4 regions of the Jeotgalicoccus sp. ATCC 8456 genome follow, and region 4 is predicted to be linked to each of the others. Evidence: riboswitches for the same ligand, from Rfam matches in the RefSeq annotation. Region 4 holds a riboswitch; each other region holds the start of a gene.
What was found. Region 4 has a riboswitch for S-adenosylmethionine ahead of JEM45_RS04985 (methionine ABC transporter ATP-binding protein). Riboswitches for the same ligand answer to the same signal wherever they lie in the genome.
Positions count from the first base shown of each region.

Region 1: linked by a shared signal. The riboswitch ahead of JEM45_RS02855 (methionine ABC transporter ATP-binding protein) and the one ahead of JEM45_RS04985 (methionine ABC transporter ATP-binding protein) in region 4 are both predicted to bind S-adenosylmethionine.
Region 2: linked by a shared signal. The riboswitch ahead of metK (methionine adenosyltransferase) and the one ahead of JEM45_RS04985 (methionine ABC transporter ATP-binding protein) in region 4 are both predicted to bind S-adenosylmethionine.
Region 3: linked by a shared signal. The riboswitch ahead of JEM45_RS06125 (5-methyltetrahydropteroyltriglutamate--homocysteine S-methyltransferase) and the one ahead of JEM45_RS04985 (methionine ABC transporter ATP-binding protein) in region 4 are both predicted to bind S-adenosylmethionine.

Region 1 covers NZ_CP066224.1:526,429-534,652, reverse strand. The annotation lists gene JEM45_RS02885 (hypothetical protein) at 1-216, shown strand, start outside; gene JEM45_RS02880 (hypothetical protein) at 376-2,157, shown strand; gene JEM45_RS02875 (aldo/keto reductase) at 2,251-3,099, shown strand; gene chrA (chromate efflux transporter) at 3,144-4,316, opposite strand; gene JEM45_RS02865 (putative RNA methyltransferase) at 4,433-5,287, shown strand; gene JEM45_RS02860 (SprT-like domain-containing protein) at 5,604-6,104, shown strand; SAM riboswitch class I at 6,141-6,243, shown strand; gene JEM45_RS02855 (methionine ABC transporter ATP-binding protein) at 6,302-7,315, shown strand; gene JEM45_RS02850 (methionine ABC transporter permease) at 7,368-7,967, shown strand; gene JEM45_RS02845 (MetQ/NlpA family ABC transporter substrate-binding protein) at 7,967-8,224, shown strand, end outside.
Region 2 covers NZ_CP066224.1:76,860-85,083, forward strand. The annotation lists gene menD (2-succinyl-5-enolpyruvyl-6-hydroxy-3-cyclohexene-1-carboxylic-acid synthase) at 1-243, shown strand, start outside; gene menH (2-succinyl-6-hydroxy-2,4-cyclohexadiene-1-carboxylate synthase) at 233-1,024, shown strand; gene menB (1,4-dihydroxy-2-naphthoyl-CoA synthase) at 1,021-1,839, shown strand; gene menE (o-succinylbenzoate--CoA ligase) at 1,895-3,304, shown strand; gene yidD (membrane protein insertion efficiency factor YidD) at 3,294-3,533, opposite strand; gene ytkD (RNA deprotection pyrophosphohydrolase) at 3,608-4,066, shown strand; gene pckA (phosphoenolpyruvate carboxykinase (ATP)) at 4,123-5,697, opposite strand; SAM riboswitch class I at 5,908-6,010, shown strand; gene metK (methionine adenosyltransferase) at 6,106-7,290, shown strand; gene JEM45_RS00585 (nuclease-related domain-containing protein) at 7,319-8,224, shown strand, end outside.
Region 3 covers NZ_CP066224.1:1,190,918-1,199,141, forward strand. The annotation lists gene JEM45_RS06085 (metal ABC transporter ATP-binding protein) at 1-148, shown strand, start outside; gene JEM45_RS06090 (metal ABC transporter permease) at 155-1,030, shown strand; gene JEM45_RS06095 (metal ABC transporter permease) at 1,027-1,875, shown strand; gene JEM45_RS06100 (metal-dependent transcriptional regulator) at 1,938-2,597, shown strand; gene JEM45_RS06105 (Dps family protein) at 2,673-3,128, opposite strand; gene JEM45_RS06110 (Cof-type HAD-IIB family hydrolase) at 3,343-4,122, opposite strand; gene JEM45_RS06115 (hypothetical protein) at 4,140-4,550, opposite strand; gene JEM45_RS10920 (ribonuclease H1 domain-containing protein) at 4,559-5,152, opposite strand; gene JEM45_RS06125 (5-methyltetrahydropteroyltriglutamate--homocysteine S-methyltransferase) at 5,212-6,297, opposite strand; SAM riboswitch class I at 6,389-6,494, opposite strand; gene JEM45_RS06130 (MFS transporter) at 6,653-7,828, shown strand; gene JEM45_RS06135 (MsnO8 family LLM class oxidoreductase) at 7,991-8,224, opposite strand, start outside.
Region 4 covers NZ_CP066224.1:986,430-994,653, forward strand. The annotation lists gene JEM45_RS04975 (MetQ/NlpA family ABC transporter substrate-binding protein) at 1-487, opposite strand, end outside; gene JEM45_RS04980 (methionine ABC transporter permease) at 526-1,218, opposite strand; gene JEM45_RS04985 (methionine ABC transporter ATP-binding protein) at 1,215-2,237, opposite strand; SAM riboswitch class I at 2,319-2,417, opposite strand; gene JEM45_RS04990 (thioredoxin family protein) at 2,458-2,772, opposite strand; gene JEM45_RS04995 (toprim domain-containing protein) at 2,723-3,130, opposite strand; gene gcvH (glycine cleavage system protein GcvH) at 3,224-3,604, opposite strand; gene JEM45_RS05005 (Spx/MgsR family RNA polymerase-binding regulatory protein) at 3,671-4,027, opposite strand; gene aroD (type I 3-dehydroquinate dehydratase) at 4,228-4,947, opposite strand; gene JEM45_RS05015 (hypothetical protein) at 5,076-5,636, shown strand; gene JEM45_RS05020 (Ohr family peroxiredoxin) at 5,798-6,208, opposite strand; gene JEM45_RS05025 (CsbD family protein) at 6,283-6,483, opposite strand; gene JEM45_RS05030 (SLC13 family permease) at 6,553-7,932, opposite strand; gene JEM45_RS05035 (glycerate kinase family protein) at 7,916-8,224, opposite strand, start outside.

The DNA of each region.
Region 1 (8,224 bases), 460 kb from region 4:
GATATAATTAATGATGTCTATATCAGGTTAAACGAAATACGTTATGCACCAGAAAAAGCAAATTTAATTCTACCCACCTATGCTGGTCCATTTTTTGGACGAATGACTTACGATCGTTTATATCACTCTTATATAAACCAAGCAGCTAATGATTTTTATCATGCAAAATTCATAGACTACAGTAAATATAAATTATACTATTCATCCAATTGGTAGGATCGAGACCTGTGTAGAACACCATCTACACGGGTCTTTTTAAATGAATATAATCAATTATGAATGAAATATGTCAAAAATGTGATAATTCTGGTTTGTTAGATAGAAATTTAGGGGATTATTTAATATAAAAGTGTATTTTTAAAATATTAAAAGGGGATGTTTGCCATTAAATACTTGGTTCTATTACTATCTAGTTTCTGGTTTTTCGGTGGAGAGGGTGACAGTGATAACACTTCAAACATTTTTGTGCAACAGCTAGACAACAAAGATGATGAAAGTGAGGAAACAGAAGCTTCTAAAGAAGACGAGGAAGCTGAGGATGAAGCCGACCAAGAAACTGGAGTCGTCGGTTCAAGAAAAGTATCTAGTGAAATGACAGAAACTACCTTAACTGGTCCTGATGATAAGGAAATTACAGCACTTTTTGAAAATAATGCTGAACCGATTGAGGCATTTGAAGATGCGGAGGAAGCGGATGTAGACCTTGAAGATGTCTTAAAACCAAAAGATGAAGTCACAAGCTATTATTCTGAGACTTTCATGTTGATTAATGCCTTTGAAGCTGAGTCTGATGAGCCAGCTGATACAGATTTAATCGGTTTGACTGCAGAAATTAACGAGGAGGATGAACTTCAAGTCTACTCAGGGCAGTGGTATCAAGAAGATGAGTTCATCTACCCTTATGCATATGCAGATAGTGACACTTTACTTTATATAACTGAGGATAAATGGACGGATATAACAGGTGAAGCTGAAGCAGAAGAAATATATTATGGTACGTATTCAAGCGTTTACGATGCATTAATGGAAAGTGAAGATGTCATCGAAATTTTTGAAGATGATGATAATTACTACTTAATTAATGTCGGTCAAGAGGAAGTCCTACATGAGACATTTGGTTCGATTTATGACGTAGAGTTCCAAAATGCTGATGAAGAATCACAAAATAATGCAGTACTTGCAATAGTTGATAAAGACTCAAATGAAATTAGTGATCTCACCTACATTAGTAATGCCGAAGGCTTAGCTGAGGGATTAGAACTACAAATCGAAGTTGCAGCTAAGTTTGATAATTACGGCGACTACGACGATGGTGTGACAGAACCTACTGAAGGTGAGGAAATTGAAGTTGGTGAACAGACTGATGAAAATCGAAGTGGTGTTGATGCATCGAGTACTGGAAAAGTTGAAGGAGAAACTTTAACAGGTAAAGATAGTGCAGCGATTAATTCTGTTCAAGAAAATAACCAAGGCTTATCAACAGCACTTGAAGAAGCTGAAGATACTGATGTTGAAATTGATGAAATCTTTAAAGATAAAAACGAGATTTATTCTTATTACTCAGAGTTTGATGCAATGGTACGCTTAATCGGTGAATCTGATGATGAACAGAGGGAAGAAAGGGTTAAAGCAACTGCTGAAATTTATGAAGTCGAAGATGAATTAGAAGTTTACTCTGAAGTTGCGAATAATGGCGAGGACTTAGAACCATCTGTTTATGCAAGTGAAGAAATATATTTCCAATATGATGGAAGTAAATGGAATGATCTGTCTACAGAAGGGAATGTAGAGGACGTTTATAATCCCACATATAGTAATATGTATGATGTCTTCATGGAAAACCAGGAACTACTCGATGTTAAAGTAGATGATGACTATTATTATCTTTATAACATCTCAAATGGTATGGAAATTCATGATACATTTGGTCAGATATTTGGAGCAGAAATCAATAATGGTGTTGAAGATGAACAAGTGAATGCCATCGTTGGTGTTTTAGATAGGGAAACAAATGAATTGAGTCAAGTAACCTATATCTCTACAACACCATCTCAGAATGGTGAGGGTGCAATTCACTTAGAAATGTCTGGTATATATAAAGATTATGGGAAATTTGATGATGATGGTATAACTGTTCCTGACGAGATATACGAATAGGATGAAATAATTATGACCAAGTTCTTAAAATTTAAAGTACTTGGTCTTTAATATTGTATAATAATAATAAACATAAGCAAGGTGGGAGAAAGCATGGAATTCGTGACATTAAATAATGGTGTTGAAATGCCAATAGAAGGTTTTGGTGTCTTTCAAATTGAACCGGAAGAAACTGAGAAATGTGTACTAGATGCAATAGTAGTTGGATATAGACACATTGATACAGCAGCCACCTATGGCAATGAACGTGGTGTTGGTACTGCAATTAAAAAATCAGGTATTGATCGTAAAGATTTATTTATTACTAGTAAATTATGGGTGGAAGATCAAGGTTATGAATCAACTTTAAAGGCATTTGAGAAAACCCTAGAGCGTTTAGGGACCGATTATTTAGATTTATATTTAATTCATCAGCCATTCGGGGATTATTATGGTTCATACCGAGCTATGGAAGCATTATATAAGCAAGGAAAAATTAAAGCGATTGGGGTTTCAAACTTTGATTCTGCACGATTAGTTGATTTGATTATGAATAATGAGATTGTACCTCAGATTAATCAAATAGAACTGCATCCATTTTTACAACAAAAAGAAGCAATCAAGGTGATGAAAGAATATGGCGTTCAAGTAGAGTCATGGGGACCGTTAGCAGAAGCTAAACATGGTATTTTAGAGGAAAAAGAATTACAAGATATCGCAAAGAAGCATAAGAAGACCGTCGCGCAGGTCATCCTTAGATGGCACCTCGATAATGGTATCGTTATTATTCCTAAGTCTGTAAATAAAGATAGAATGATTGAAAATCTAGATATCCACGATTTTAATCTAGACAGTGCGGATATGAGAATTATTGAAGCTTTTGATGAAAGTCAAAATAAAATTGTGGATCATACTGATATCAATATTGTGATTGGTATGAATAAATCAAAGACACCAGAGTGAATGTAAAATCCCTGAATGCCAATATTGGTATTCAGGGACTTATCTTATAAAAAGGAAATTAATATACCACCAATTGCACCACTAACTACAATGAGCCAAGGCGGAGATTTTAAGTAATTCAACATGACAAATAGTATTGCAGCTAAGGCGAAATCTGCTGGTTGGTTAATGGCAGAAGTTGAGATTGGTGTGTAGAGTGCAGCAATTAAAATACCAACCACTGCTGCATTAACCCCCATTACAGCGCCTTTTGTTTTAGCATGATTTCTTATCATATCCCAGAAGGGCAGGCTGCCTAAAATAAGTAAGAATGCTGGTAAGAAAATTGCAAATGTTGCAAATAAGCCACCGATCCAGCCATTCATAACAGTGCCGAGATATGAAGCGAAAGTGAAAAGCGGCCCTGGGACGGCTTGAGTTGCAGCATAGCCTGCTAAAAAGGCCTCTTGTGAAATCCAACCCATTGGTACAAGTTCTTGCTCTAGAAGTGGTAACACAACGTGACCACCTCCAAACACCAAGGATCCTGCACGGTAAAAGCTATCAAAAACCGATATCCAATAATTTCCTGTGAATTCTCTTAACATGGGTAGTAGGAATAACAGTATAAAAAATAAACTTAAACAAATGATGGAAAAAGTCTTGTTAACTGGGAACAAAGTTCTTTTAGTATCAGCTTCATGGTTCTTAAATATTAAAAATCCAAGCAGTGCGGCAATTAAAATAACACCAACTTGTGTAATGACTGATGGAAAGATAAGTATAATAACTACTGCTAAGAGTGCAATCAGTTTTCGACTTAAATCAGGCGTTAAATTTTTAGCCATGCCAAGTATTGCATGTAGGACGATGACAACGGCAACGATTTTTAAGCCTTGAATCCAGGCAGAATCAGCAATATTGAAGGTTGTTAAAAGACTAGCAAAAATGATCAGTGCAATGACTGAAGGTAAGGTGAATCCTAAAAATGAGATGATACCACCTAAAACGCCACCGCGCATCACACCGACGCCGATACCCACTTGACTGGATGCAGGACCAGGTAAAAATTGAGAAAGTGCGACAAGATCAGCATAGCTCTTTTCGTCCATCCACTTTTTACGCTCGACATACTCGGTATGGAAGTAACCAAGGTGAGCAGAGGGTCCACCAAAAGAAGTTAAGCCTAATCTTGTGGATACTAAATATATTTCAAGTAATAGCATGAATCGCTTCATTTAATCCTCCATTAAAACTTGTTTATGTGTAGAATACCATTTAAAGTTATTGAGTACTATAGAAATTCATATTCTTTTACAATTCATAATGTAATAGAAATAAAGTAGGTGAATTAATGAAAAAGAGAGAAATTGCAGCCCTTGGTTTTCAGAAATTAGAATCGAATCTACAGTGTCCGATTTGTAGTGCTGATTTAAATGTCGTCGATTCAAATCGTTTAGTGTGTGTAAATCGTCATAGTTATGACTTAGCAAAACAAGGCTATGTCAACATGTTGCAAAAACAAGTATCATCGATGTATGATCAAGACTTATTTGATGCGAGGTATAATATTATATTAGTTCATAATCTTTACAAAATAATTCATCAAAAAATTGCTGATATAATTAATGCACTTCCAAATGAAAACCACCTTATTTTTGATGCAGGTTCTGGTGAAGGTTCACATTTAAGTTCAATTATAAAACTAGTTGATAAAGATAACACTCATGGTGTTGGATTAGATATCTCAAAAGATGGCGTTTTACTCGCGAGTAAAAACTATAGTCATGAAAACTGGGTGGTCGGTGATTTAAGACATACACCGTTTAAAGAGAGTAGTATAGATGTTATTTTAAGCTACTTATCTCCTGCGAATTATGAAGAATTTCATCGTATATTAAAGCCGAACGGCATACTGATTAAAGTTATTCCTGGTAGCAAGTACTTAAAAGAAATTAGAGAGGCCTTAGCCGGTGATAGTCAAGAATATGAGAATACGGATACCTTGGAATTATTGAGAAATAAAGTAGATGTTATTTCCGAAGAGAGAATCACATATGAAGTTGAACTGGATGATTCTGCTTTAAAAGACTTAATCAAGATGACCCCGCTCGGTTGGCATGTAATTCAGCAAGAGGTTAGAGATTTTACTGAAACAAGCAGTAAAATAATTACTGTAGATTTACACATTATTCAAGCGCAATTTTGAAATAACTGTCATTGTAATCTTATCAAACTGCGTTATAATACTGTTTATAGGCTAATACTTGAAACATTCGGGCATATATTACAAAGACATTACAAACTTAATTATTTCACATTTAGGCTTGAAATAAGCCAAAGATTAAAATATAATGAAAATATATTAAGAAATACATAACAGAACGACCTATTAATTTATAGCTATATTTCATATTATTAGCTCAATCGTTCTTTGATAGTGCCTTTGGCCTAGATATCATATTATATTATTTATCTGTTAGGGAGACTTCGAGTCTCTCTTTTTTTATGACTATTTATAAGTAGTGGTGAGTAAGGTGGACGAAAAAGAATTATTAAAATATGCGGTAACATTCTCAAAAAAGTTTTTTAATGTGGATTTTAATATTCCGCTAAGAATCTCAAATAGAATGACAGCCAAACTGGGCGCTTTTGTAATTAAGACGAGATACAACAGGGTTATTAACGAAGAGATTGTCATGTCGAAATCCTTTATCGACAATAATCCGAGGCACGTAATTCTTGATGTCCTACACCATGAATGTGTGCATTTTTGTCTATATCGAATAAATAAACCTTACCGAGATCAAGATGATTATTTTAAGAATACACTCAAGAAGCTCAATATTTCATTAACAAGAACCTATAGATACAAAGGCATTTTACATCATTATCAATGTATGCACTGTAATTATAAATTTACTAAACGTATGAAGGGCTATGAGAAGCGGTATGTCTGTGTACGTTGTCATTCGAGATTTGCTTATCTCGGTCAAAGTAATGAGTCGCCTTATATTGACTTTTAGAATTAAATCCTATAGTATTACTCTAAATTGAATATGAAATTATCAAGAGAGATGGAGGGTCGGGCCCTATGAAGTCTCAGCAGCGGGCTTATTTAAGTACTGTGCTAAATCCTGCAGGCATCGGCTTGAAAGATAATCAAACATCGCCATTTGTCTACATGATGAATGGTTTTTTTATTTTAAAGAGGAGGTAGATCATGAGCATAAAATTGGAGAGCGTTTCAAAAACCTATCAATTAAAAGGTCGTAAGGTTGAAGCATTAAAAGAAACATCATTAGAAATTAAATCAGGTGAGATTTTTGGTTTAATCGGATATTCAGGTGCAGGTAAATCTACTCTTGTTAGACTAATCAACTTATTAGAACAACCAACAACGGGTTCTGTAACAGTTGCTGGTGAAGATTTAACAAAGCTCACTAAGCATGAACTCAGACAGAAACGACAGAAAATTGGCATGATATTTCAGCAGTTTAACCTCATTGAATCTAAGACCGTTTATGAAAATATTGAGTTTGTCTTAAAAGCTTCAAAATTTGATAAAAAGAACAGAACAGCCCGTATCAAAGAACTATTGGAACTGGTTGGTCTTGGAGACAAGGCTGAAATTAAATCATCAAATTTAAGTGGAGGGCAAAAGCAAAGAGTCGGTATTGCTCGTGCACTTGCAAATGATCCTGACATTTTGCTTTGTGATGAAGCAACAAGTGCCTTAGATCCAGACACGACTAAGAGTATTCTTAAATTATTGAATCGAATCAATAAGGATTTAGGTATTACGATTATCGTTATTACTCATGAAATGGAAGTCATCAAAGAGATTGCAGACCGGGTCGGTGTAATGTCTAAAGGCGAAATTTTAGAAATAGGTCATACTTACGATGTCTTTAGTCATCCTAAGCATGAAATTACTAAAGACTTTGTTCAAGAAATTTATAATTTTGAAGTCCCTAATCAGTTTAAGGCAACGCGTGAGAATCAAGTGATTACAATACAGTTTCTCAGTGAAAATGCAGAGGAAAATTATCTCAACAAACTCTACCGTAATTTTGATTTAAACATAAGCATCTTAAATGGACGTATTGAATACATTAAGGATCAACCACTTGGTTTTTTAATGTTCCAAGTGACTGGTAAAGAAGAAGAAATTAATAGACTGAAAAGTCATATTGACCAGACGAACGGCATAGAAAGGGTGGGTTACATTGGATAGTTTCAGTCAGTTATGGCCAATTTTATATAAAGCATTACTTGAGACCGTACAAATGGTTTCTATTTCAATATTTTTTGCAGTGTTATTAGGCTTACCACTTGGTATCCTTTTATATATTACACAGCATCCACTCCTTTTTAGAATTAAACCTTTAAACAGTGTTCTTGGATGGGTGATGAATATTATACGGTCATTCCCTTTCATTATCTTAATCGTTGCGATAATGCCTTTTGCAACTTGGTTAGTCAATGATTCACATGGGCCAGTATTTGCAAGTGTGGCCTTATCAATAGCTGCAGTACCACTATTTGCCCGACTCGTTGAATCTAGTTTCAACGGTGTTAAGGACGGAGTGATTGAAGCGTGTATTGCTGGTGGCGCTTCAATTTTCTTAATCGTTACGGATGTTTTGTTACCAGAAGCGAAAAAGAGTATTACCCAAGCGATTACGCTAACAATTATTTCAATTATTGCTTTCTCAGCGACTGCAGGCGTTGTCGGTGGTGGTGGTGTAGGTGACCTAGCCATACGATACGGTTATTACCGTTATGACACATTAACGATGATTGTGACAGTGGTTGTCTTAATCATTATCGTACAAATTGTTCAGTGGGTCGGCGACCGACTTGCAAACAGAGCGGAGGATAAGTAATGAGAGGTATTATAACATTTTTAATTGGTACACTTTTTGTCATCGTTCTAACAACAGTTTTACTCCATGAGGATGAAGGTGAAGTGATTACTATTGGTGCATCTAGTGGACCATTTGCTGATATGGCCACATACGCATTAAAGCCTGTACTAGAACAAGAAGGTTATTCAGTTGAAGTCATTGAGTACAGTGATTATATTCAACCGAATAATGCATTAGCCAATGGTGATATTGATGCTAACCTCTTTCAAAATGTA
Region 2 (8,224 bases), 910 kb from region 4:
AGTCATAAGCCACACTTTGAGAGATTATTTGGAACACCATTAGATTTAAATTTTGAACATGCTGCTAAATTATATGATTACGAATATAATCGAATAAATTCTATTGAAGCACTGTCTAGTGACATGCTAAACAGGGACGGTCGTCAGTTGATAGAAATCATGACAGATCGTCAATATAACCTAGATAGTCACAATCGTCTTAAAGCTGAAATAAAGCAGTTGGTGACAGATTTTGAAGCTTAATTATGAGTATTTAGATCATAATCAGAGTCAAACGATTATTTTATTACATGGGTTTTTATCGACAAGTAATAGTATGAAAAAGATTGCTGAATCCTTAACTGATATTAGAAATGTTATTTTAGTAGATTTACCAGGTTTCGCAGGTACAAAGAGTGTGGGCATTTCCTATACTATGAAGGATATCGCAAGTGGACTGGATGACATTATTAACGAATTAAATCTTAATCGGGTCGACATATTTGGTTATTCGATGGGTGGTAGAGTGGCGCTTGCCTTTACAGTTTTACAGCCTGATAGTGTTGAACTCCTGATTTTAGAAAGTGCCTCAGCAGGTATAAAGGATGAGGCAAATAGAGTGAATAGACAACAGATTGATAAAGACCGACATGATAAGATGATTGAGAACTATCAGATGTTTTTAAAGGACTGGCAAGCACTGCCTCTGTTTAATAGTCAACAACATATAGATCCAGACATTTTAAATCAACAGCAAAGTGAACGACAAAGCCTAAATCCATCGGAAGCAGCAGATAGCCTACTCAAGTATGGTACCGGAGTCCAAGACCCCTACTGGGATGATATAAAAAGCATCTATCAACCGGTCTTATTAATGGTAGGGCAAGAGGATGAGAAGTTCGTCTCTATAGGTAAAACGATGTCACAGCTTATAAAAAGTGCTAAACTAGAAATAGTAGAATCTTGTGGACATAATATACATCTAGAATCATTTGATGTCTTCATTAAAATACTGAAAGCTTATTTACAGGAGGAAAATTCATGACTAGAGTTTGGGAAACAATTAAAGAATATACTGAGATTAAATATGAATATTATAACGGTATTGGTAAGGTTACGATAAACCGTCCGGAAGTACATAACGCGTTTACACCGGATACAGTGCAACAAATGATTGATGCCTTTACACGTGCAAGAGACGATCAAAGAATTTCTGTGATCGTTTTAACTGGTGAAGGGGACAAAGCCTTCTGTTCAGGTGGAGACCAGAAGAAACGTGGTCACGGTGGCTACGTTGGGACAGACGAAGTGCCCCGTCTAAATGTACTTGACCTACAAAGACTTATCCGTATCATTCCTAAACCAGTCATTGCCATGGTTGCAGGTTGGTCAATTGGTGGCGGTAACGTACTTCAAGTGGTCTGTGACTTAACAATTGCTGCGGATAATGCAAGATTTGGTCAGACAGGACCTAAAGTAGGATCATTTGATGCTGGTTATGGTTCCGGCTACTTAGCAAGAATCGTCGGTCATAAGAAAGCACGTGAAATCTGGTACCTATGCCGTCAATACGATGCACAAGAAGCACTCGATATGGGCTTAGTCAATACGGTTGTACCGCTAGAACGATTAGAAGATGAAACAGTGGAGTGGTGTGAAGATATTATGAAACATTCACCAACTGCCTTACGTTTCTTAAAAGCAGCAATGAATGCAGACACAGATGGACTCGCAGGTTTACAGCAGTTCGCTGGAGATGCAACATTACTTTACTACACAACAGATGAAGCGAAAGAAGGCCGCGATGCGTTCAAAGAAAAACGAAATCCTGACTTCGATCAATTCCCTAAATTCCCATAAAGTTTATAGTAAAATCTAACACCCGTCTCTGATGGGTGTTTTTGAGGTGATTTAAATGTCATATAAATGGCTAGAATCTGCTATGTTGGAAAATCCAGACAAGCTAGCGGTTAAATATAAAGATAAGACTTTAAACTACAGACAGTTATATATGAAATCACATGAGTTGTCGACTCACCTAGAAACTTTAAATCAAAAAAGAGTCGGGCTTTTAATCGATAACTCTTTGGACTCAGTGATTCTAATACATGGTCTAATGTTACATGGTGTAGAAATGGTATTATTAAATACACGTTTAACTGGTCATGAAATTAGATCACAGCTTGATGATGTCGTTGTTGATACAGTCATTACGACAATTCAAGCTGAGATACCCGATACTAAAATAATTCATTTTGATGAGCTGTATGACTTGCCATCAGCAACTGCAATGGTGAATCAACCAGATGCGGATGATATATTATCCATTATGTTTACTTCAGGTACCACAGGGCGTTCAAAAGCGGTCCCACAAACCTATGGAAATCACCAGGCATCACATAATAATTGCCAGAATGAAATGAATTATAATGAAGACAGTGTATGGATGATGGTCAATCCAATTTTTCATATTTCAGGATTGTCAGTTATGTTTAGAACTGTAATGAGTCAAAGTACTTTAATTTTAGTTAATAAATTTGACCCTGAATCTGTGTGGTCAATCTTAGAAAATGAAAAAGTTAGCCATACTTCAATGGTTCCTGCGATGCTAAAACGCTTATTAAAATTTAAAGGTAAACACTGCCTTGAAGGCATACTGTTAGGTGGGGCGAGTACAACACCTAAATTGTTAAAAACAGCAATCGACCAAGGATTACCTGTCTATAATTCATTTGGTATGACTGAAACTTGCTCTCAGATTGTTCAAATATCCTCCAATGACAAAAACATTCTAAATGGTACAGTGGGGAATATTCATACTACTGCGACTAAAATCAAGCTAGATGAATCAACCCATGAACTCCTAATTAAAGGAGACTCTGTCGTTAAAGAATACTTAAATGCAGATATGAATCATACAGATGGATATTTCAATACAGGAGACGTCGCGAGTATTGACGATGACGGATACATTTATATTCTTGATCGTCGTAATGATTTAATTATTAGTGGTGGCGAGAACATTTATCCGAAAGAAATAGAAGATGTTGTCTATATGCTTGATGAAGTGAATCGCTGTGTGGTTATTAAAAAAGATGATGACGAGTGGGGGCAGGTTCCCGTTTTACTTTTAGAAGAACCTGTAGATAAGCCCCGTCTATTAAATCATCTTTATGAGCATTTAGCGAAGTATAAAATTCCAAGAGAAATACACTATGTTGATGAGATTAAATTAACATCAACTGGAAAGATATCTAGAACAATTAATAGAAATATGTTTCTAGACCTAGATGAAAAGGTATTGAAAGATGATACTAAGATTTAGATTTTTTCTTCTTTGTATTTACTGGTACCGGATCGAACCCACCTTCATGGAAGGGATGACATTTAAGAATACGCCTTGTTGCTAAGTACGACCCTTTGATTGCGCCATGTTCATTTATAGCATCGATTGCATAATTTGAACAAGTCGGGTAAAAACGACAAGTTGGCGGTGACATGGGGGAAATATTTTTTTGATAGAAATGAACTGCTCTGATTAGAATTTTTTTCATTAGTCAATCACCTTTTAATAGTAGTACAGTTATTGTAGGCCGATAATACGTAGACTGCAAGGGGAGGAGTTTAAATGAAAACATTTAAAGACTTTAAAGGACGCGATGTTACCTTAAAATATGAGTATGTCGATCAGACAGATCATGTGCTAATTATTCCTAAACTTAATAATCAGTTTCTGTTGACGCATCATAAAGAAAGAGGATTAGAATTTCCCGGTGGTAAAGTTGAACAAGGAGAATCACTTGTTGAAGCAGCTCAAAGAGAGCTGTATGAAGAAACAGGTGGTTTGGTAGTAAACTTACATTTCGTTGGAACATACACAGTAAATGACGGTGAAGATACCTTTAGTAAAGCCGCATTCTGTTGTAACATAGAACGCTTGGATGGACTACAAGATTATCAGGAAACACTAGGACCTAAGTTAGTCACACAAATAGAAGATATTGATGATGAAGATAAAAGCGAATTGTTAAAAGATGAATGTATTCTTCATCTATATAATGAAGTAAGAGAACATGGTTGTCAGTAAAATAAACGGACCCAACAAAGAATAATTGTTGGGTCCGTTTTGTATCTAATTATTGTTTAAAATCCGCCTTTAGCTGCAATTTCTGCAGATTCTTCACCGAATTTTTTGAAGTTCTCAATGAATTGATCTTTAAGTGCTTGTGCTTTTTCATTATAAGCATCTTTTGATTCCCAAGTATTAGCAGGCGCTAAAATTTCTTCAGGAACACCTGTGACAGCAGTAGGGATAGATAATCCGAAGACATCATCTTTAACAAATTCACCAAGTTCTAATTCACCGCTGATTGCACGTCTAACCATAGAACGAGTGTGTTTGAGATCCATACGTTTACCAACGCCGTACTCTCCGCCAGTCCATCCTGTGTTAACCAGGTAGACGTTAACATCATGCTTATCAATTAAGTCACCTAGCATATTTGCATATACTGTTGCATGTAATGGTAGGAACGGTGAACCGAAACATGTTGAGAATACTGGTTGTGGAGACGTGACACCACGTTCTGTACCTGCAAGTTTCGATGTAAATCCACTCAAGAAGTGATACATTGCTTGGTCTTTAGATAACTTAGAGATAGGTGGTAATACACCAAATGCGTCTGCAGTTAGGAAGACAATTGTTTTCGGGTGACCTGCAACTGATGGAATACGTGCGTTATCGATATGATTAAGTGGGTAAGCGGCACGTGTGTTTTCAGTTAATGCATCATCATCATAATCGGGATTACCTTCTTCATCAATAACAACATTTTCTAAAACAGAGCCAAATTTGATTGCTTCAAAAATTTCGGGCTCTTTTTCTTTTGATAGGTTGATTGTTTTAGCATAGCAACCACCTTCAATATTGAATACACCATCTTCATTCCAGCCGTGCTCATCATCACCGATTAAATCACGTTCAGGATCTGCAGAGAGCGTCGTCTTACCTGTACCAGATAGACCGAAGAATAGTGCAACATCCTTGTTCTCACCGACATTTGCACTACAGTGCATACTCATTACACCTTGTTCAGGTAATAAGAAGTTCATGATAGAGAAGATGGATTTCTTCATTTCTCCACCGTACTCAGTACCACCAATAAGAATAATTTTCTTCTCTAAGGAAACGAGTACAAATACTTCTGATTTTGTACCATCTACAGCAGGATCTGCTTTAAAAGTTGGTGCAGAGACAATTGTAAATTCAGCGTCGATTGCTAATGCTTCTTCCTTAGTCTCAGGACGAATAAACATAGTTTTAGCAAACATGTTGTGCCAACTAAATTCATTAACAACTTGTAGTTTTAGTTGAGTCTGAGGATCAGCACCAGCATAGCCATTAAAAACAAATAACTCTTCTTTTTCATTTAAGTATGTAGTCACTTTTTCAAACAAATTGTCGAATATTTCTTCAGAAATCGGTTGGTTAACTTCTCCCCAATCGACTTTATTTTCAGATACGCTATCTTTTACGACAAAACGATCTTTAGGGCTACGGCCTGTATATTCACCAGTTTGAGCACGCAGGGCACCAGTGTTTGTTAATGTAGCTTCACCACGTCGTAAAGAAGCCTCTACTAGTTCACTGTTTGATAGTTGTTTGTGTGTTGAGGATTTAGCGACTAAGTCCTCGATTAAACTCTTGTGATTAACCATGATTCGCCTCCAAAAATATTTGAATTAAAACGCATTATTTAGAAATTAGTATAACACATTACTTTTTACGATAACACTATAATAAGAGTACATCTATAAGTAATGATGCACATTTCTAATTTAAGAAATAAATTTAACTTATTATATTAGTTTGATTTGGTCTAAATCTTGATTATCACATATCAATATTGTAATATATAGCTAAGTTATCTCTTATCAAGAGGTGGTGGAGGGATCAAACCCTGTGAAGCCAGAGCAACCTCCTTTTCAAGAAAGGTGCTAAAGAATGCAGAGTAATTCTGAGCGATAAGGGAAAAGGGCGAGCCTTTTTCTCTATATTTATGTGGAGAATAAGGCTTTATTTTTTGCTTTAGGAGATAGCTAATTTAGCTATAAAGGAGAATTTTAATGTCAGAAAGAAAGTTATTTACATCAGAGTCAGTCACAGAGGGACACCCAGACAAAATTGCAGATCAGATTTCTGATGCGATTTTGGATGCGATTTTAGAAGGTGACCCATATGCGAGAGTGGCATGTGAAACTGTAGTTAATACAGGACTTGCTTTAATTGTAGGGGAAATCAGTACTGAGACTTATGTAGATATTCCTAAGACAGTTCGTGAAACTGTTAAGGAAATAGGCTACGTGGATGCTAAGTATGGTTTTGATTATAAGACGATGTCAGTATTAACTGGTATTGATGAACAGTCAGAAGATATCGCGGTTGGTGTTAACAATGCTTTTGAAACGAGAGAATCACAAGGGGTTTCAACTGGTGCAGGTGACCAAGGTTTAATGTTCGGATTTGCAACGAACGAAACGAAAGAGTTTATGCCTTTACCAATTGCACTTGCTCACAAAATTTCAAGACGTCTAACAGAAGTAAGAAAAGATAAGACGATTTCTTACTTAAGACCAGACGGTAAGTCCCAAGTGACAGTTGAATATGATGAAGCGGGTCAGCCGCTCCGTGTAGATACGATTGTTATCTCAACCCAACATCATGAGAACATACCTGCTTCTGAAATATATGATGATTTATTAGAGCATGTGATTAAAGCAGTTGTACCTGAACATCTTTTAGATGATGAAACTAAATACTTCATCAATCCAACAGGTCGTTTTGTAATCGGTGGCCCACAAGGGGATGCTGGCTTAACGGGTCGTAAAATTATAGTGGATACTTACGGCGGATATGCACGTCATGGTGGTGGTGCATTCTCTGGAAAGGATCCAACAAAAGTGGACCGTTCAGCAGCTTACGCAGCCCGTTATATTGCTAAAAATATTGTAGCGAGTGGTATTGCTGATAAGTGTGAAATCCAATTAGCATATGCAATTGGTGTATCTCAACCAGTATCTATCTCTGTTGATACATTTAAAACGGGACAATATGATGAAAATAAAATTGTTGAAGTCATTAGAGCGCTGTTTGATTTGTCACCAGATGGAATAATAGATATGTTAAACTTAAGAAAGCCAATTTATAAACAGACTGCAAGCTATGGCCATTTTGGGCGTTCGGACATTGACTTACCTTGGGAAAGATTAGATAAGGTCGATGCGCTTAAAGAATTATTAAGAAATCGCTAGGTGAGCACTGTTGGAAAGTAGGAATGTTATGAACACGGAAATCTTTACTAATCCCATTTTTATTGCGATTGCTGTCGTTCTTCTTATAGTAGTAATCTGGTTTTTAGTTTATTACTTTAAACATCGCAATCAAGCGAAAGTTGTTGAAAACAATCACGCTAAGGAAAAAGAATCTTTAGTACAGAAGTACGAAAGTGAACATGAAGCAGAAAGACTTGAGCACAAAAAAGAATTATCGAATTTAAATGAGAAGTATTATAATGATACGACTTTACTCGATAACAAATTATCAAGTTTACATCAGTTCTCAGTAGACAAAGGTGAATATTTAACAGACTTAGCTTTGATTCAGTTAAAAGATAAGTTGGTCAAAGATGAGAAAATCCGCGAATCCGATATGATTATCTTATCTAATGTATTCCTACCTTCACGAAATTATACGAATACACGTAAAATCGACCATTTAGTTTTAACACGTACAGGTATCTACTTGATTGATTCTAAGTATTGGAGTGGACACATTTTACATGGTGTGAATGAAGCACAATTTGAAACAGTGCCTTATGTAGAATCATTCTTCGACTTACTCGATCTAGATAAGAAACGAGAACAAACATTAATCTTCGAAAAGGCAGATCAGAAAAACGTATCTGTTAATCATTATAATGGTGTCATCGATGAGACGAAGATTACTGCAGAGAAGCTTAAAAACAAGTTGAAATTACAATACGATATCGTACCGATTATATATTTTAATCCTAAAGATAATGGTAACTATTCAATTACAAACTACTCAGAAGATCCATCAATCCGTGTAATTGTCGGCCAAGAAGACCTAGAAGCATTCTTCTTGAAATATGTTTTCCATGGCAGATTCCAATACACGGTTAAAGACTTAGATGAAATTGCAGATGCAATTTTAGAACAGAGCCTG
Region 3 (8,224 bases), 200 kb from region 4:
TTTTTTAGTTGTACATCACAATTTAAATACTGTGCCTGAATATTTTGATTATGTCATTATATTAAACAAAACAGTCATTGCAAGCGGCCCGGTAAAAGAAGTCTGGTCAGAAGACAATATTAATGCCGCTTATTATGAAATGATGTGATAAGTAATGGATATTTTAACGTCTTATTCATTTATAATTGTCGCTCTCGGCACGGTCATTTTAGCAATCGCTTCAGGCGTAGTGGGTACTGTAAGCGTCTTAAAGGGACAAAGTTTAATTGGTGATGCAATCGGTCATGCAACTTTTCCAGGTGTTGTCATTGCCTTTATGATTTTTGGCATGATGGAAACCTCAGTCCTCGTGATTGGTGCAGTCATATTTGGAGTTCTTGCCTTTTGGTTTATAAACAAAATCACTTCAGAGTCAAAGACTTCCTTAGACAGTGCCCTTGCCTTAATTCTGTCTAGTTTTTTCGGTTTAGGCATGGTCTTAAAAAGTTACGTTCAAGGCAATTCAAATTTTTCAGGTACCCAAGGGATTGATGACTTTATATTTGGTCAGGCTGCCTATATGTTGAAATCTGATGTCTATATCATCATTGCTGCTGCACTGATCAATCTGCTGATATTTATTATTTCCTATCATCAATTAAGAATCTATATTTTTGATGAAACATACAGCCGTACAATCGGCATTAATAAAAACTTAATGAATGCACTGGTCTTACTCATGACAATTGTCTTAATTTCAGTTGGACTGAAGGCAGTTGGTGCCATTCTTATGGTAAATATTTTAATCATACCTGCTGTCATAGGCAGTTTATGGTCGAACCGTTTCCTTAATGTGCTCATTATCGCTGGTATTTCAGGGGTCGTTTCAGCCTTTATAGGCACCTATGTTTCAACTGCATTCACAGGCATACCGACTGGTCCAGCGATTATTTTATCACTCAGTATTCTATTTATACTATCTCTAATTGTTGCACCAAAAGGGCTCGGTGCTAAAATTATTCAAAGTAAAAAGCGAGGTGCCAACATATGATAGAAGTATTTGCAGTCCTACTCATCACGGCACTTGCAACGAGTTTACTTGGTGTATTTTTAGTCTTAAAAGGACAGGCGATGACAACCGATGCTATCAGTCATACGATTTTACTTGGTATCGTACTCGCTTTTTTCATCACCAATGATTTACGATCACCCCTACTCATCATCGGAGCAACAGTTATCGGCTTATTAACCGTCTATCTAATAGAGCTAATTTCTAACTCTAAGTTAGTCAAAGCCGATGCTTCAATCGGCATTGTCTTTACAGCTTTATTTGCAATTGCCGTCATTTTAGTGTCGAGATATGCAGATGACGTGCACTTAGATATCGACGTCGTCCTTATGGGGCAAGTCTTATTCGCCCCCTTAAATCGCATCGATATTTTAGGTTTCAGCCTACCCTATGCACTTGTTCAATTATCGATTATTTTACTAATTAATATCATCTTCGTTCTCTTGTGTTACAAAGAATTAAAAGTCACAAGTTTTGATCCAATATTCGCTGCTGTTTCTGGCTTTTCGGCAACATTGATCTACTACATTCTGATGTCACTAGTTTCTATTACAGCAGTAACGGCTTTTGATACTGTTGGTTCAATACTCGTCATTAGTTTCTTTACGGCCCCGGCCATGACTGCTTATTTAGTTTCCAAAAGACTATCTAGAATGATTTGGCTCACACTGATTATTGCGGCATTCAACAGTATAGCCGGCGGCATATTTGGGTATTTCACGGACACTTCTATATCAGGTAGTGTTGCAACGGTTTCATTCATCACATTTATACTAGTGTTTATGATTCAAAAATTCACTTTAAGCCATAGAAAACCAGTAAATTAAATTTGCCTGTTTCATAAAGTTTCTTCATAATTAGACATGAAACTTGTGAATGGAGGGTAACGATGAGCCCAACTAAAGAAGATTATTTAAAAGTGTTATTTGAACTTGGTGCTTGGAAAATACAAGTACCTAATAAAGAGATTGCAGAACGGTTAGGCATTTCACCACCGACTGTCACTGAAATGATGAACAGCCTCGTAAAAGCAGGCTGGGTCACATACATTCCATATAAGGGCAGCATGTTGACCGATGAAGGTGCGAAATATGCAAAGAAGCTCATTCGTAAGCACCGTCTTTGGGAAGTGTTTCTCGTGAAAAATCTTAACTTTGAAAAGGACGAAGTTCATGATGAAGCAGAGCTACTAGAGCATTCAACGAGTGATCTCTTAGCAGACCGCTTAGAAGCGTACTTAGATTATCCAAGTCATTGTCCCCATGGCGGTGCAATCCCCTTAGATTTAATGGAGAAACAAGAGAAAGTGTCGATTCGTCTGTCTGATGTTGAACTTAATCAACCAGTCAACATCGCACGAATGCTTAATGAGGAAAAACTCGTTCATTACTTCCAACGTGCCAATCTAAATGTAGGCGATCAGATTAAAATTTATGAGGTGGATAAAACACTCGATCTCCTATTCATTCACAACATAAGTCGTGATGAAAACGTTGAACTCAGTCAAACCATTGCACAATATCTCTTTGTTGTTATTGAGGAACAATAAAAATGACCGGTGCGTTAGAATTCTAACGCACCGGTCTTCTATATCATTTCATTAGAGCATGTACCCTAATAAACATTACTCACCTAAATAAGATTTAAGCATCCAGTTGTTTTTCTCAACATCTTGAGCAATTGCAATGAACATATCTGCTGTACGATCGTCACCAGCATCTTCTGCTGTTTTAACTGATTGATTTAATTCTGCAGATAATACTTCGAAGTCTTCAGTTAACTGTTTAACCATTTGTTTAGCATCAAGACCATATTCGCCTTCTTCAATGCTAGACTCTTCAAGTGATTCTGTAAGTTTAGCAATTGGCTCTCCACCTAGAGTAAGAATTCTCTCTGCTAAATCGTCTACATATACTGCTGTTGCATCGTATAACTCTTCAAATTTAGCGTGTAGTGAGAAGAAATTAGGTCCTTTAACATACCAGTGGTAGTTGTGTAATTTAGTCCATAATACTGTGTTGTTCGCTAATTGCTTGTTTAATACTTCGATTACTGCTGTTTTTTCTGTAACTTGTGCCATTATAAAATCACCTTTCCCTTATATAATAGTATGAGTTTGCGCAACTATTTATTTAGAATCATTATTATTTATAAACTTATTATAGCAACAATAGAATAATTAATCAAGCTCTATTTAGAATTATTATAAATAAGACTTTAGAAGACTTTTCTATCTCGCTAACAATAATCAATACCCCTACTAAATTAATATAAACATTAAAAAAATGACTGATTTATATTAAACCAGCCATCTTCAAACCTTCTACTAAGCCGTTGTCGTCTACGTGACGGGTTTGATATCGACTTACTCTTTTTGCCTCATCAACAGCATTTCCCATAGCAACACTATTTTTAACTAAGCTAAGCATCTCTACATCATTCGGTCCATCTCCAAATGCATATACCTGTTCTAAGTCGACACCCATTTTCTCTATCAACATTTCTATTCCTTTAGCTTTAGAACCGCCTTTAGGTATGACATCTGTAGCAAATTCATGCCATCTTAAGAAGTAAACATCATCATAATTGTTTTCATACGCTTCTTCTTCGCCATCGGTACAAAACAACAGCGCTTGATGAATATCATTATTATGGTAGTATGCCTGATCTTCTGTCACCTCGAAGTTTAACTTCAATGATCCGATGCCACTTTGAACATGTTTATGTTCTCTCGTGCTCACTCGTAGATCGTTCTCATCACAATATGCAATTGGATGATCATTTTTATGAGCTTGTTTAGTCAGTGCATCAAGTGTTTCATTCGAAATTGGATTTTCATAGATAACCTGACCTTCGTAGACAATATATTGACCATTGTAACTAATGTATGTTTCGATACCTAACATTTCTCTTAACTCTTTAAACATAAACGGACCACGACCTGTCGCAATTGCAACAATATGACCTTGTTCTCTGAGTTGTATTACAGCATTTCTAGCATCTTCAGGCACTTCTTTAGAAGTGTTATATAAAGTTCCGTCGATATCAAAGAATATCAATTTCTTATCTGTCATAAGGCACCTCTTTTGATTTAAATAATATACATATTCGATAAAATAATCACTGCAGCAATCAGTACAAGCCAAATTGCAATCATAAACAGATTCGCCTTATCGTAAAAAGCAGTATACAAGAGAAAATCCGTCATGATATTTAAAAGTAATTGTAAGATGATTACTAAAACTAAAGCACTAAGGCCTAAAGTGATATTTCCCGAGAAATATAAGATGATTGAAGTGATATAAACTAGGGTCATTACAATGAAGAATATTCTTTCTTTTTTCACTAGATTTAACCGCATTATCTTCGCAATCGTTTCTTCTTCATCATTAAAGTATCGTCTTTCATCGAATGAAAAATGAATTCTATCTTGGTCAAAAAATGACGTTGTCGCAAATTTAATTAATAGTCCTGCAACTAAAACAAATAAAAGTATATGCATAATTTCTCCTACTGACTTACAGCTTGTTTAGCGAGTTGGTCTGCAAGATCGTTAAATTCCACACCTGTATGTGCTGCCACCTTATAGAAATGAATATTAATCTTCTTACTATATTCGTGCATCGTTTTAACATAATTTTGAGTGACAGAATTCCTCGCTCTCCACTCTTCATTATACCATTTTTCTAATCCTGCATAATCGTAGTGCACATATATATCACTATAGTCATGTTGAATCGCCCACTCTACTGCATAGAGAATACCTGCTATTTCTGCTGTTACGTTCCAAAGATTGACTTCAGGGTCGACCTCAGTCGGTTCACTCGCTTGGTGAATCACACGATCGTCCACTATAAACACCGCACCAAAGCCTGCCTTTTCACTTCTTTTGTCATAACTACCATCCACATAAGTCACAAGGGCACCTTTAGGAATATCTACTATTTCATTTTTTAAATTATCTATATAATTCTCAGCTTCTTGTCTTGTTTTAAATGATTTGAATTCTGCCCCACTATAACCTTTAACTGCTTTTTGACAGTCCGGCCAATTAGTGAAGATGCCTGTTTGATGTCCTTTACGCACTGCATAATATTTCGCCATAACGATACTCCTTTAAATATATAAAACCACTCATGATTGTACCATGAGTGGCAGTTTCCTTATAATAATTCGTCAGCAAGTGCAATGACGTAACGTAATTTTTCCCACTGTTCTTCCTCAGTTAAAACATTTCCGTGGTGTGTTGAAGAGAATCCACATTGTGGACTCAAACGAATTTGTTCTTTAGGCACATAATTGGTCGCTTCTTCAATACGCGCTTTGATCACTTCTTTATCTTCTAAATCACCACTTTTTGAAGTCAGTAAACCGAGCACAACAGCCGGGCCACCATCAGGAATTTCTTTTAGAGGCTCAAAATCGCCTGAACGATCATCGTCATACTCTAAAAAGAAACCATCAACATTTTCTTTAGCAAATAAGACAGGTGCAATCTTGGCGTATGATCCTTCAAATGCCCAAGTTGAACGGTAGTTTCCTCGACATAAGTGAGTAGTAATTACCATATCTTCTGGTTTCACTTCTAGGGCGCCATTTACAACTCTTAGAGCAAGATCTATAAGTTGTTCGCGGTTATAACCACTCTCTTGATACGGTTCTTCTTCAGTATTTAGTCTTGCAATATAAACATCATCTAACTGTAAGTATCGACAACCGACATCATAGAAGGCCAAGATGGCATCCTGGTAAGCTGCAATAATGTCATCTGTATATTCTTCAATATCCGGATAGATTTCCTTATTACGTACACCATAGTTGAAAAATTGGTTAGGTGAAGGAATCGTTTGTTTTGGAACAGCTCTGTCTCCAACGATTTCCTTAAACAGGATAAACTCTTTCACGTGTGGATGGTTTTTATCGAAAGAAATCTTACCGATGTTTCGGATATTATAGGCTTCTGTCTTCATGCCATTGAATGAGTAACCTTCTTCAGGGATATAGCCTTCAAAGCCACCAACATGTTCCATAAAGTCAGTGTGCCAAAAACGTCGGCGGAACTCGCCATCCGTAACAGCCTTGAGTCCGACTTCAATTTGCTTATCCACAACTTTTTCAATTTCTTCTGTTTCTATTTTAAATAATTCGTCCTTACTGATATTACCTGCTTCAAAGTCTTTTCTTGCTTGATGTATTCTGACAGGACGTAATAAACTTCCGACGTGATCTGCTTTAAATGGTGCTGACATGTAATAACCTCTTTCAATATTGTTTTTAAATAAATAAAATCCCCTTCTATCTTGTTTAAGATTTAAAAGAGGAGTGCTTTACATGTCCATCTTCTCATCTTTAAGTTACAAGAACTTCAAGGAATTAGCACAGTACCCCTAAGGGTCCGCTGCTGAGGTATCGACGGGCCTTTTCCCTCCACCTCTCTGGATAAGAATTTTATTTATTTAATTGAATATTATATTAGCACTAGACATAATATTCTGTCAAATAACTTATAAATCACTAAGTGAAAACACTTTCTTTATATATAATATAGACTTTGTTTTTAATGTGTAATAGTATATCTCTTATGCTTTTAGTAAGGAGGTTAATATGAAGAATCAAGCTTCAAGACAACTTGTCATTACAATTTTTATGATCGGTGCCTTTGCAGTCGGCATGACAGAGTATGTCGTTACCGGTTTATTAACTCAATTTGCTGCAGATTTAAACGTTGAAGTTTCTACAACCGGTTTACTTCTAAGTGTTTATGCACTCAGTGTTGCTGTGTTTGGTCCGGTGATTCGATTATTAACGTTGAGATTGTCTCCGAAATTACTCTTAATAATTTTAATTTCTATATTTATAGTTTCTAATATTGTTGCCGCGACCGCACCAAATTTTGAAGTACTACTATTATCGCGTTTGTTATCCGCTTCTATGCATGCGCCATTCTTCGGTGTCATGATGAGTTTAGCGATGGTAATTTCTCCACCAAATAAGAAAACCGGCGCGGTTGCCCTAGTGAATGGTGGACTCGTCATCGCAGTGATGCTCGGTGTACCATTTGGTTCATACATTGGTGCCTTGTTAGACTGGAGAATCGTCTTTTGGATCATCGTTACCCTCTGCATAATCAACTTACTTGGTCTAATATTATTTACACCAAACTATAAGACAGGTGAAGCACCGAAAATCTCTAGTGAATTGTCAGCATTAAAAGATAAGAATGTCATCATGTTAATGATTACGATTATTTTTGGATACTCAGGTGTATTTACTGCTTATACGTTTTTAGAACCTATGTTAAGAGACATTGCTGGTATGGGAGACTTTGGGGTCACTTTTAGTATGCTAATGTTTGGTACTTTTGCAGTCATTGGTAACTTTTCGTCTGGGCGAATCCAACCCGGAAAACTAACTGGCGCAGTTACTTTGGTTATTCTGTTCTTAGCCATCGTCTTATTCGGTTTAACCTTTATGTTAGAAGTTCCATATCTTGCCTACCTTGCCGCTGGACTATTTGGCTTAGGCACATTCGGAATTTCTCCAATGTTGAATTCTAAGATTATTTTTGCAGCCGTTACCGCACCCGCTTTAGCCGGAACTTTGGCCGCTTCAGTTTTCAACCTTTCAAACTCAATCGGTGCATCACTCGGTTCACTTTTATTGACTAACGGATTTTCATACCGTGAGATTACCTTCATTGCCGGTGGTATGTTAGTATTTGGCGCTTTATGCATGGTCGCCACTCACTTCATAGAAGATAAAAGCCGCTTTGAAAATTAATGTTTTATAATATCTCTATAGCTATCGGCTCTCTGTCGTGGTCACAGCGGGCCGTTATTTACTTTTCGGCTTTCTGTGATCACTACAGCGGGCCACCCGCTATCATCAACATCACAAAAAAAGCGTTGAACTCTATAAGGTTCAACGCTTTTCTTAATTATTTTACATCACTTCAGCAATTCTTTTATAACTATTAACCTTATCAGTAAAATCATGTGTAATCGTCACTATCATTAACTCATCAACACCGTAAGTTCTTTGATATGCCATCAACTTATCCCGCACAAAATCAGCATCTCCTATGATGACATTGTCACGGACCTTATTGAGCTCAGCTACTTCTTCCTCGGTCAATTCAATTGCTGAAACTTCATCAAATGAAGGTATGCCAGAAAA
Region 4 (8,224 bases):
TTTCTACTAAGCCAGCGTTAACGAAGAATGAAAGGAAACGTCCTTCTTCTGCAGGATTATTAGATACTAAGATAGTAGAGCCGTCTGGGATGTCTTCAAGTGAATCATAGTCATTTGAGAATACTGCCATAGGTTCGATATGGACATTACCGATGCTAGTTAGGTCATAGCCATGTGATTCAATTTCACCGTCTAAGTATGGTGTATGTTGAAAGAAGTTTGCATCGACTTCTTCATCTGCTAACAAACGGTTTGGTGTTGTATAATCATTGACGATTTCTACATTCACTGTGATATCCTCTTCTTCAAGAATTTCTGCTGCTTTTTCTAAAATTTCAGCGTGTGGTGCTGGTGATGCTGCAACAGTAATTTCAGCACCTTCTCCATCACTTGATTCACCTTCTGAATCAGATTCAGAATCATTTCCACAAGCCGCTAAAACTAAAATAACTGAAAACAATGTAACGAAACTCAAAAATTTCTTCATGCAAAATCCTCTTTTCTATATAGTTTTATATTATATAATCAGCGTTTATCCACTCTTTTAGAGAAAAAGTCTCCTAAAATTTGAATGACGAAAACGATGATTAGAATTACCACAGTTGCAACAAGTGTGACGTCCGGTTGGTTTCTTGTAAAGCCAACCATATAAGCTAAGTTACCTAATCCACCAGCACCGATAACCCCTGCAACCGCAGTTGAACCAACAAGCATAATGGATGTTACCGTTATACCTGAAATTAGAGCCGGTAATGATTCTGGTATCAACACCTTCCAAATAATTGTCCAAGTGTTCGCACCCATTGATTCAGCCGCTTCTATTACACCCTTATCAATTTCTTTAAGTCCAATTTCAACTAGACGTGCATAGAAAGGTGCGGCACCGATAATCAGTGCGGGTAAGGCACCATTGGAGCCCATTACTGTACCCATGATTGCTTTTGTAAATGGCATAAGTAAAATAATTAAAATGATAAATGGAATCGCTCTAAAGAGATTGACGATGAAGGATGTCGTTCCATAAAGCGGTTTTGAGGGAACATTTTCACTCTTATTAGATAAGAACAAGATAATACCGAAAATGAGTCCAATTATAAAGGCTGCAATCGTTGCAATCACAGTCATATATATCGTTTCATAAGTCGCTTCAAATACTGCATCCCATTTCACATTTTCAAAACTAAACATATTTTTAAATTCTTCAATTACACTGTTCATCCTGCTTCAACCTCCAATGTGACATCGTGCTTCTTAAACTCATTTGAGATTGATTCAAGGGTCTCATTATCGATATCTAAGGCAATATATAAATGTCCAAATGATTCTTGATTCGTCTGTTTAATATTACCTGATAAAATATTTACATCTAAACCGTAATTTCTTATAACTTCAGAAACAATTGGAGATTTTGTTCTTGTACCTACAAAGTTTAATTTTACAATTGTTGAAGTAGGGAACGATGCTTTAAGTTCTTCAATTGCAAGTTGGTGGTCATCATCTGAAATGTCATCCTTAACAAAGCGTTTTGTTACACTTGATTGTGGATTTTGGAACAATTCAATTACTGAACCCACTTCAACGACCTTACCGTTCTCCATCACTGCTGCACGGTCACATATCTTTCTGATCACATGCATTTCGTGAGTAATCAAGACGATGGTTAGATTCATCTCTTTTGTAATATCAACAAGTAAATCTAAAACTTCATCAGTTGTTTCTGGATCTAAGGCACTAGTTGCTTCATCACATAGTAATACTTCAGGCTTGTTCGATAAGGCTCTAGCAATACCGACACGTTGTTTTTGTCCACCTGATAGCTCACTTGGGTAATTATGTGCTCTACCTTCTAGTCCAACAAGTTTAATTAATTCATCAACGCGTGCCTGGCGTTCCTTTTTTGGTACACCTGCAATTTCCATTGGAAAACTAATATTTTCTGCGACTGTTCTTGACCACAGTAAGTTGAAATGTTGGAAAATCATAGACACTTTCTGGCGTTTATTTCGAAGATCACCTTTGGACATTTTACTGATGTCATCTCCACTGACAATCACGTCACCTTCAGTTACATCTTCTAATCCATTTAACAATCTGATTAAGGTGGATTTCCCTGCACCTGAGTAGCCGATTATCCCAAATATTTCACCGTGATTAATCGATAAGTCAACTTGGTCAACTGCTGTTATATTTTGTTTCTTAGTTTTAAATATCTTAGAAACACTTTTTATATTAATCATGATACATTACCCTTTCTCATCGATCGAAAATTAAAAGACCTACTCATAATATTATGAGTAGGCCTTTTAATTTCATTATGCCTCTCATCTTTAGGATTTGTTCCTGTGATTTAGCACCTTGTCATTAAGACGGTTGCCGTGGCTTCTTAGGGCACTTCCCTCCACCACTCTTGATAAGAGTTCTATTCGATTGAGATTTATAATATCAGACTATTCTCTACTAGTCAACCAGGAATTCATCTAATACTTCATTTAAATATGGTACTGAGTGAAAAGCATAGAGTGCATTCACAAGTTGACCATTTTTAAATAACAGCAAGGCTGGTGCTGAACGTATGTGATACTTATCTATTAAGTCTTTATGGTAGTTCAAGTTAATTCTCTCGTATGAGATATCCTTCATCTCAGTGACGACTTTCAACATGGATTCTGAAATTTCACATGTCTTACACATCGTGGCATAACCAAAGATAATATAACTGTCCTTATCCTGTGTATTCTTTAATAAATCTGCTGTTGAAATTATTTCCTTCACGATAAAACTTACCTTTCATTATTAACGCATTATCTACGTAAAAACCGTGTCTTAAGAGGAGGTTAGCTAGATAGTCATGCGGGCAACGACCGACTTCTCCAAATTTTGGATCAATATAAATATGCGTGCTTTCACTTAAATGTTTTTTAAACCATTGACGAATTTTTCTTCCTTCTTTATCCGCATCGGATAATATAAAAATTTGCGAATCACCTAGCTGTTCGATAATTTCATCTAATTTGGAAATACCCATTGTTCCGAAAGTGCAAATAATTTGAGCCGGTTCTACTAACACTTCTTCTAAGCGACGTTTATCAGTCTTGCCTTCAACAATGAGTACCTTATCAGAAAGATTCATTCGTATCACCCTTAGTTTAATTTTATACAAATTCACCAGAAGTAATAAATATTTGTTTTTAAAAAACTCCGGACAAATGTCCAGAGTTTAAAATTAACCCTCGATAACTGCTTGATAACTAGCAGCATCAAGAAGATTATCAAGTTCGCTTTCATCTGAAAGTTCAACTTTCAGCATCCAAGCGCCTTCATATGGATTTTCATTTACAAGTTCAGGACTATCTTCAAGCTCTTCGTTAATCGCAACGATTGAACCTGAAACTGGAGCGATTAATTCTGAAACAGTCTTAACTGATTCAACGCTACCGAATGATTCACCTGTTGATACGTCGTCGCCTTCCTCTGGAAGCTCAACAAACACAATATCACCAAGTTCAGATTGTGCAAAATCAGTAATACCGATAGTTACAGTATTCCCTTCAACCTTTACCCATTCATGGTCCTCACTGTATTTTAGATCTTGTGGTAATGACACGCTAAAACCTCCCTTTTAACTTATCATATATATTGTTACATATTCATCATACTACAGGCAAGAAGATTAATTCAATAAAGCTTGCTCATAATTTTCTTCTTTAAAACCTAAAAGAACTTGGTTATCTAATACAACCATTGGTCGCTTGATTAACATACCGTCACTTGCAAGCAATTCAAACTTTTCGTCATCTGAAAGTTCAGGCAAGCGTTCTTTTAAATCAAGTTCTTTAAATTTGCCCCCTCTTTTATTAAAGAAATCATCTACGTTATATGAAGAACGGTCTACAATACCTTTTAGCGTATCGATTGACGGTACGTTTTCGACCATATCTATGGCAGTGAATTCTAAGTTGTTATCCTCTAAAAATTTCTTCCCCTTACGGCAAGTTGTACATTTTGAATACTCATAAAAAGTTATCATTATATCCTCCTAAAATAGAAAGTCATCTTAGGTTAATTCTACCTTAGAAATAATATTTTATACACTTAAAACACAAAATAAACCCAAAACCTTTGGGGGAGGTTTTGGGCCAGGGTTTAGGATTTAAGAAGTGTATATTATCTTCTAACCTTACTCTAACATCTAAATATTATTAGAACGTAAACTCTGTGTAAAAATTATCATAAACTCGTTAACGCTTTCCTTAGTTCACTTATATGAATTTGTCCGGGCGCCGCATCTCGGCTGATGTAACCATAAGTAAATAATGGGGCATAGTCGCCTGTTAACACGCGTGTACGCTTACCTAGCTCACCCATAGATATTCCGATGACTTTATGCCCATATTGAGCTTTAGCTGTTTTTTGAACGTCTACAACTGTATCTACATCCTCACCGTTTGTAGGGTAGAGGGCAAACTTAAACACATCCCCTTCAACTTGATTCATCTGACTAAGTAAATCCATGAGTGCATCGTAATCAAGAGTTTCTTTAAAGTTATGATAGCTCAGTAGCGTTTTAATTTGATGTGTCTTTGCAGTCTCAATAATTTCCTGCACTATTTTTTTACCCACTGACATTTCAATATCTATATAATCAATATCCATAGACTTACAAACCTCTAGTAAAAGCGCTTGATATTCAACCGTAGTTTTTGAGCCCTTGCCTCCTTCTCCAGAAGTTCGGTACGTGTAGATGATTTCTTTATCGAAAGCTTTAAACTTATCTATGATTCGTCTTACAATTGATGCGTGATCCTGTCGATTTAAAGCATCAAACACATCCCCTCGTATTTCCACTATATCAAAATCACTTAAGTGACTTTCTGCAGCTTCAATCTCTTCATTTATTGCATCAGAGTTATAACCTGAAAAAGTGACGACAATCTTAGTAGTATTCATTATTTTGCCCCTTGAATTTTATTCTATAAAAAGTTTTTAAATATCATGTTGTATTGTACTATAATTAGTATTGGTATGCAGTGATGATTTTAATACTTATATGAATACGATCAGGAGGATTTATTTAATTGAAGAAAACAATATTATACACGAGCTTAAGTGCTAGCCTTCTCTTAGCTGGCTGCAGTAGCGAAGTAGACTCAGAAACTATACAAATCGAAGAAGAATCCTCAATCGTAGATGATACAGAAGAAGATGTCGAAGAAAATACCGATAGTGCGCAACAAGAAAACGATGCTGATACAGACCTTTTAGCAATTGGTGAATCTGCAACGATTGATGACATCACACTCACCATTGATGATGCATATCTGACCGATGAGAGAAATGAAACTAACCTCATAGATGTGAGTGGTGTGCTTATTTTAGAAGTTACATATGAAAACAACTCAGAAGAAACCTTTCCGACAGGTCGAGATATCGTCGTTGAGTCTGAAGGAGAATTGATGCGAAGCTATGAGCTTGAAGACATACTATTAGAAGATTTGCCGCCAGGTGAAAGCATCAGCGGTCGTATGGCATACGGATTGGTCAACGAACCCGAAACACTTAATGCGACATTTCAGCCATTATTAAATGAGTCAGAAGAAGAAGCTGTCTTTGAAATCGACATTTCCGATGAGCATTAGGAAAGGTTTTATTGTTTCGGTGATATGTGAGCCTGTCTCGGACAACTTATCATCATTTTGACCTATTTCGGTGATAAGTAATCATATTTCGAGCAACTTATCACTGCCTCATAAATCAAAAATGCACTCTGTACAAGTACAGAGTGCATGCTTTTTGTATTCTATTCTACAACCTCAACTGATAAATCTACATCGATATTACCACGTGTTGCTTTAGAGTAAGGGCAGAAATCATGTGCTTGTTCTAAATATTTCTCAGCGTCTTCTTGAGACATATTTTTAACTTTTGCATTGATTGCAACGCTAAGTTTAACACCTTCACCGTCTTCTTCTAAACGTACTGTTAAATCGACTTCTGGCTCAGCGTCACGAACGCCACCTTTTTTAATCATTAAATCAAATGCACCGTTGAAGCATGATGCATAACCTGCAGCAAATAATTGTTCAGGGTTTACACCTTCTCCACCTTGATCTAGTGGGATAACCGGAGAATCTATTGCCTTGTCTGATGTTGTTACGTGACCTTTACGTCCACCTGTATTAACTGCACTAACTTCATATTTCACAGCCATTATATAGCCTCCTAAAAATATATTTACTTACAAAAATGAAGCCGTATTAACAACAGCTCCATTAATATATCCACTTATTTTTTGAACTTGTCTGATAGTTTGTCAATTGTATCGTTAGCTTTGTCACTAGCGTCTTCAACATATTCTTTCGCTTTACCAGCAAGCTTATCGTCTTTACCTTCTTTTTCTAATTCTTTGTCTCCAGTAGCGTTACCAACAGTTTCTTTAACGTTACCTTTAGCTTGTTCTAATTTGCTGTCTTTTTCCTCTGCCATGAAAAACACTCCTTAAATAATTAATTAGTATTATTCGTACAGTACTAAGTATTCCCGAATCATAATTTATTAAACATAATAATTAAAAAATTTTAATCCAAGATGCTGCCAATAAATATAATAAGTCATAATCATTAGTCCTACATATATCGGCATGAGTATCATACTTAATTTGAACAAATCTTTGCTAGTAAGATTATCATTTGCTCCCTCATAAAATATGAGGAGTGCTTTTGAACTAACAGGTAAAGTGACACAGAAATTTATACCAATTAAACTGATAAACACCATAGCAACGGGGTTAATATTAAATGTTTCTGCAATGATGAGTAAGACCGGTATCAGTACAGCTGCTCTCGTCGTATGGCTTGGTATTAACAGGTGAGATATTACACTAATCAATACCACAAATAAAAGGGCTATAAATACATTTATACTATCAAACTGATTGAAGCCTGCTAATAGCACCTCTTGAAAGTAAGTCGTCACTCCATATTCGACCAAAAGACTACCTAGGGTTGTCGCACCTGCAACGAAAAATATTAGGCTCCATGAAACTGAACTAAGTCCTTTTTTCCAGGTGATCAAGTTTAATTGAGGTAGCATCATAATTAAGCTCATTAAGATGGTAACATAAGCTATATCAAAACCATGTAGTGGCTCAGATAACCATAAAATTATAGTGACCACAACTAAACAAAAAGTAAGTTTCTCTTTTGTTTTAAACGGCATTTTCTCAACATCTTTTGTTTTTATCGTGTAATTAAAGTCTTTAAAATATAACCACTTAATAATGACATAAGTAATATATGAAATAATTAGTCCAAACGGTAAGGCATATACAAGAAATTCAATATAAGTAATTGACTCACCAGTCTGGGCTTGTAGGATACTGATGCCAACTAAATGGCTACCCGCACCAAGTAAAGTCGTATTTGCTGCCATAATAATCAGCACTGGAATCGCTAAACTGAAAAATTTCTTATGCTGATTAAAACGGTCCGTTAAGATTTCATAGAGTGGTAGCATCACTGATGCTCTCGCAGATGTTGACGGTACAATGACAGATAAAATCATTATCACAATAAAAGTAAAGAAAGTGACCCTTCCCTTTGTCGTGCAATTATTGATTACCCATTGGCTCAGTCGATCAATCAAGCCACTTTCAGACAGTACCCCCGCGATGATAAATGCGCCAATCATCAGCCATACCACATCATGAGTAAAAGCGTTAAACATAGTGTTCTCAGGTAAGCCCAGTAAAACACCAAGTACTAAGACGAGCCAGGCTGCGAGTCCTGATGGTAGTTTAGTAAATATAAATAAACCAAGGGCTAAAACAAATATAATGAGGCTGAGTTTTCCTAGGTAATCAAGCTCCGGTATGGCACTTACTAAGAGTGTAAAAGCGATAAATATTCCGATACCAATTTTAGACTTTAAGTTCATTGTTTTCACGCTCACTTTGAGCTAATTCCATACCGATGAAAATGCTGCGCATTGTATTGTCCACTGCTTTAGTCAGCCATTTAGAAGCATCTTCCATTGATTTTTCTAAAGTCGCTGGTTCTGGAATAATGCTCGTATATGTGTCGATACCACTATCATAATTTAAACTTGCTTTCTTGCCGATTGTTCCTGCAAAAGCGATCACTGGCTTATCAAACTGCTTGGCAATACGAGCAACTTCAGACGGGATCTTATCATTGGGGGTTTGGAAATCAATGCAACCTTCTGCAGT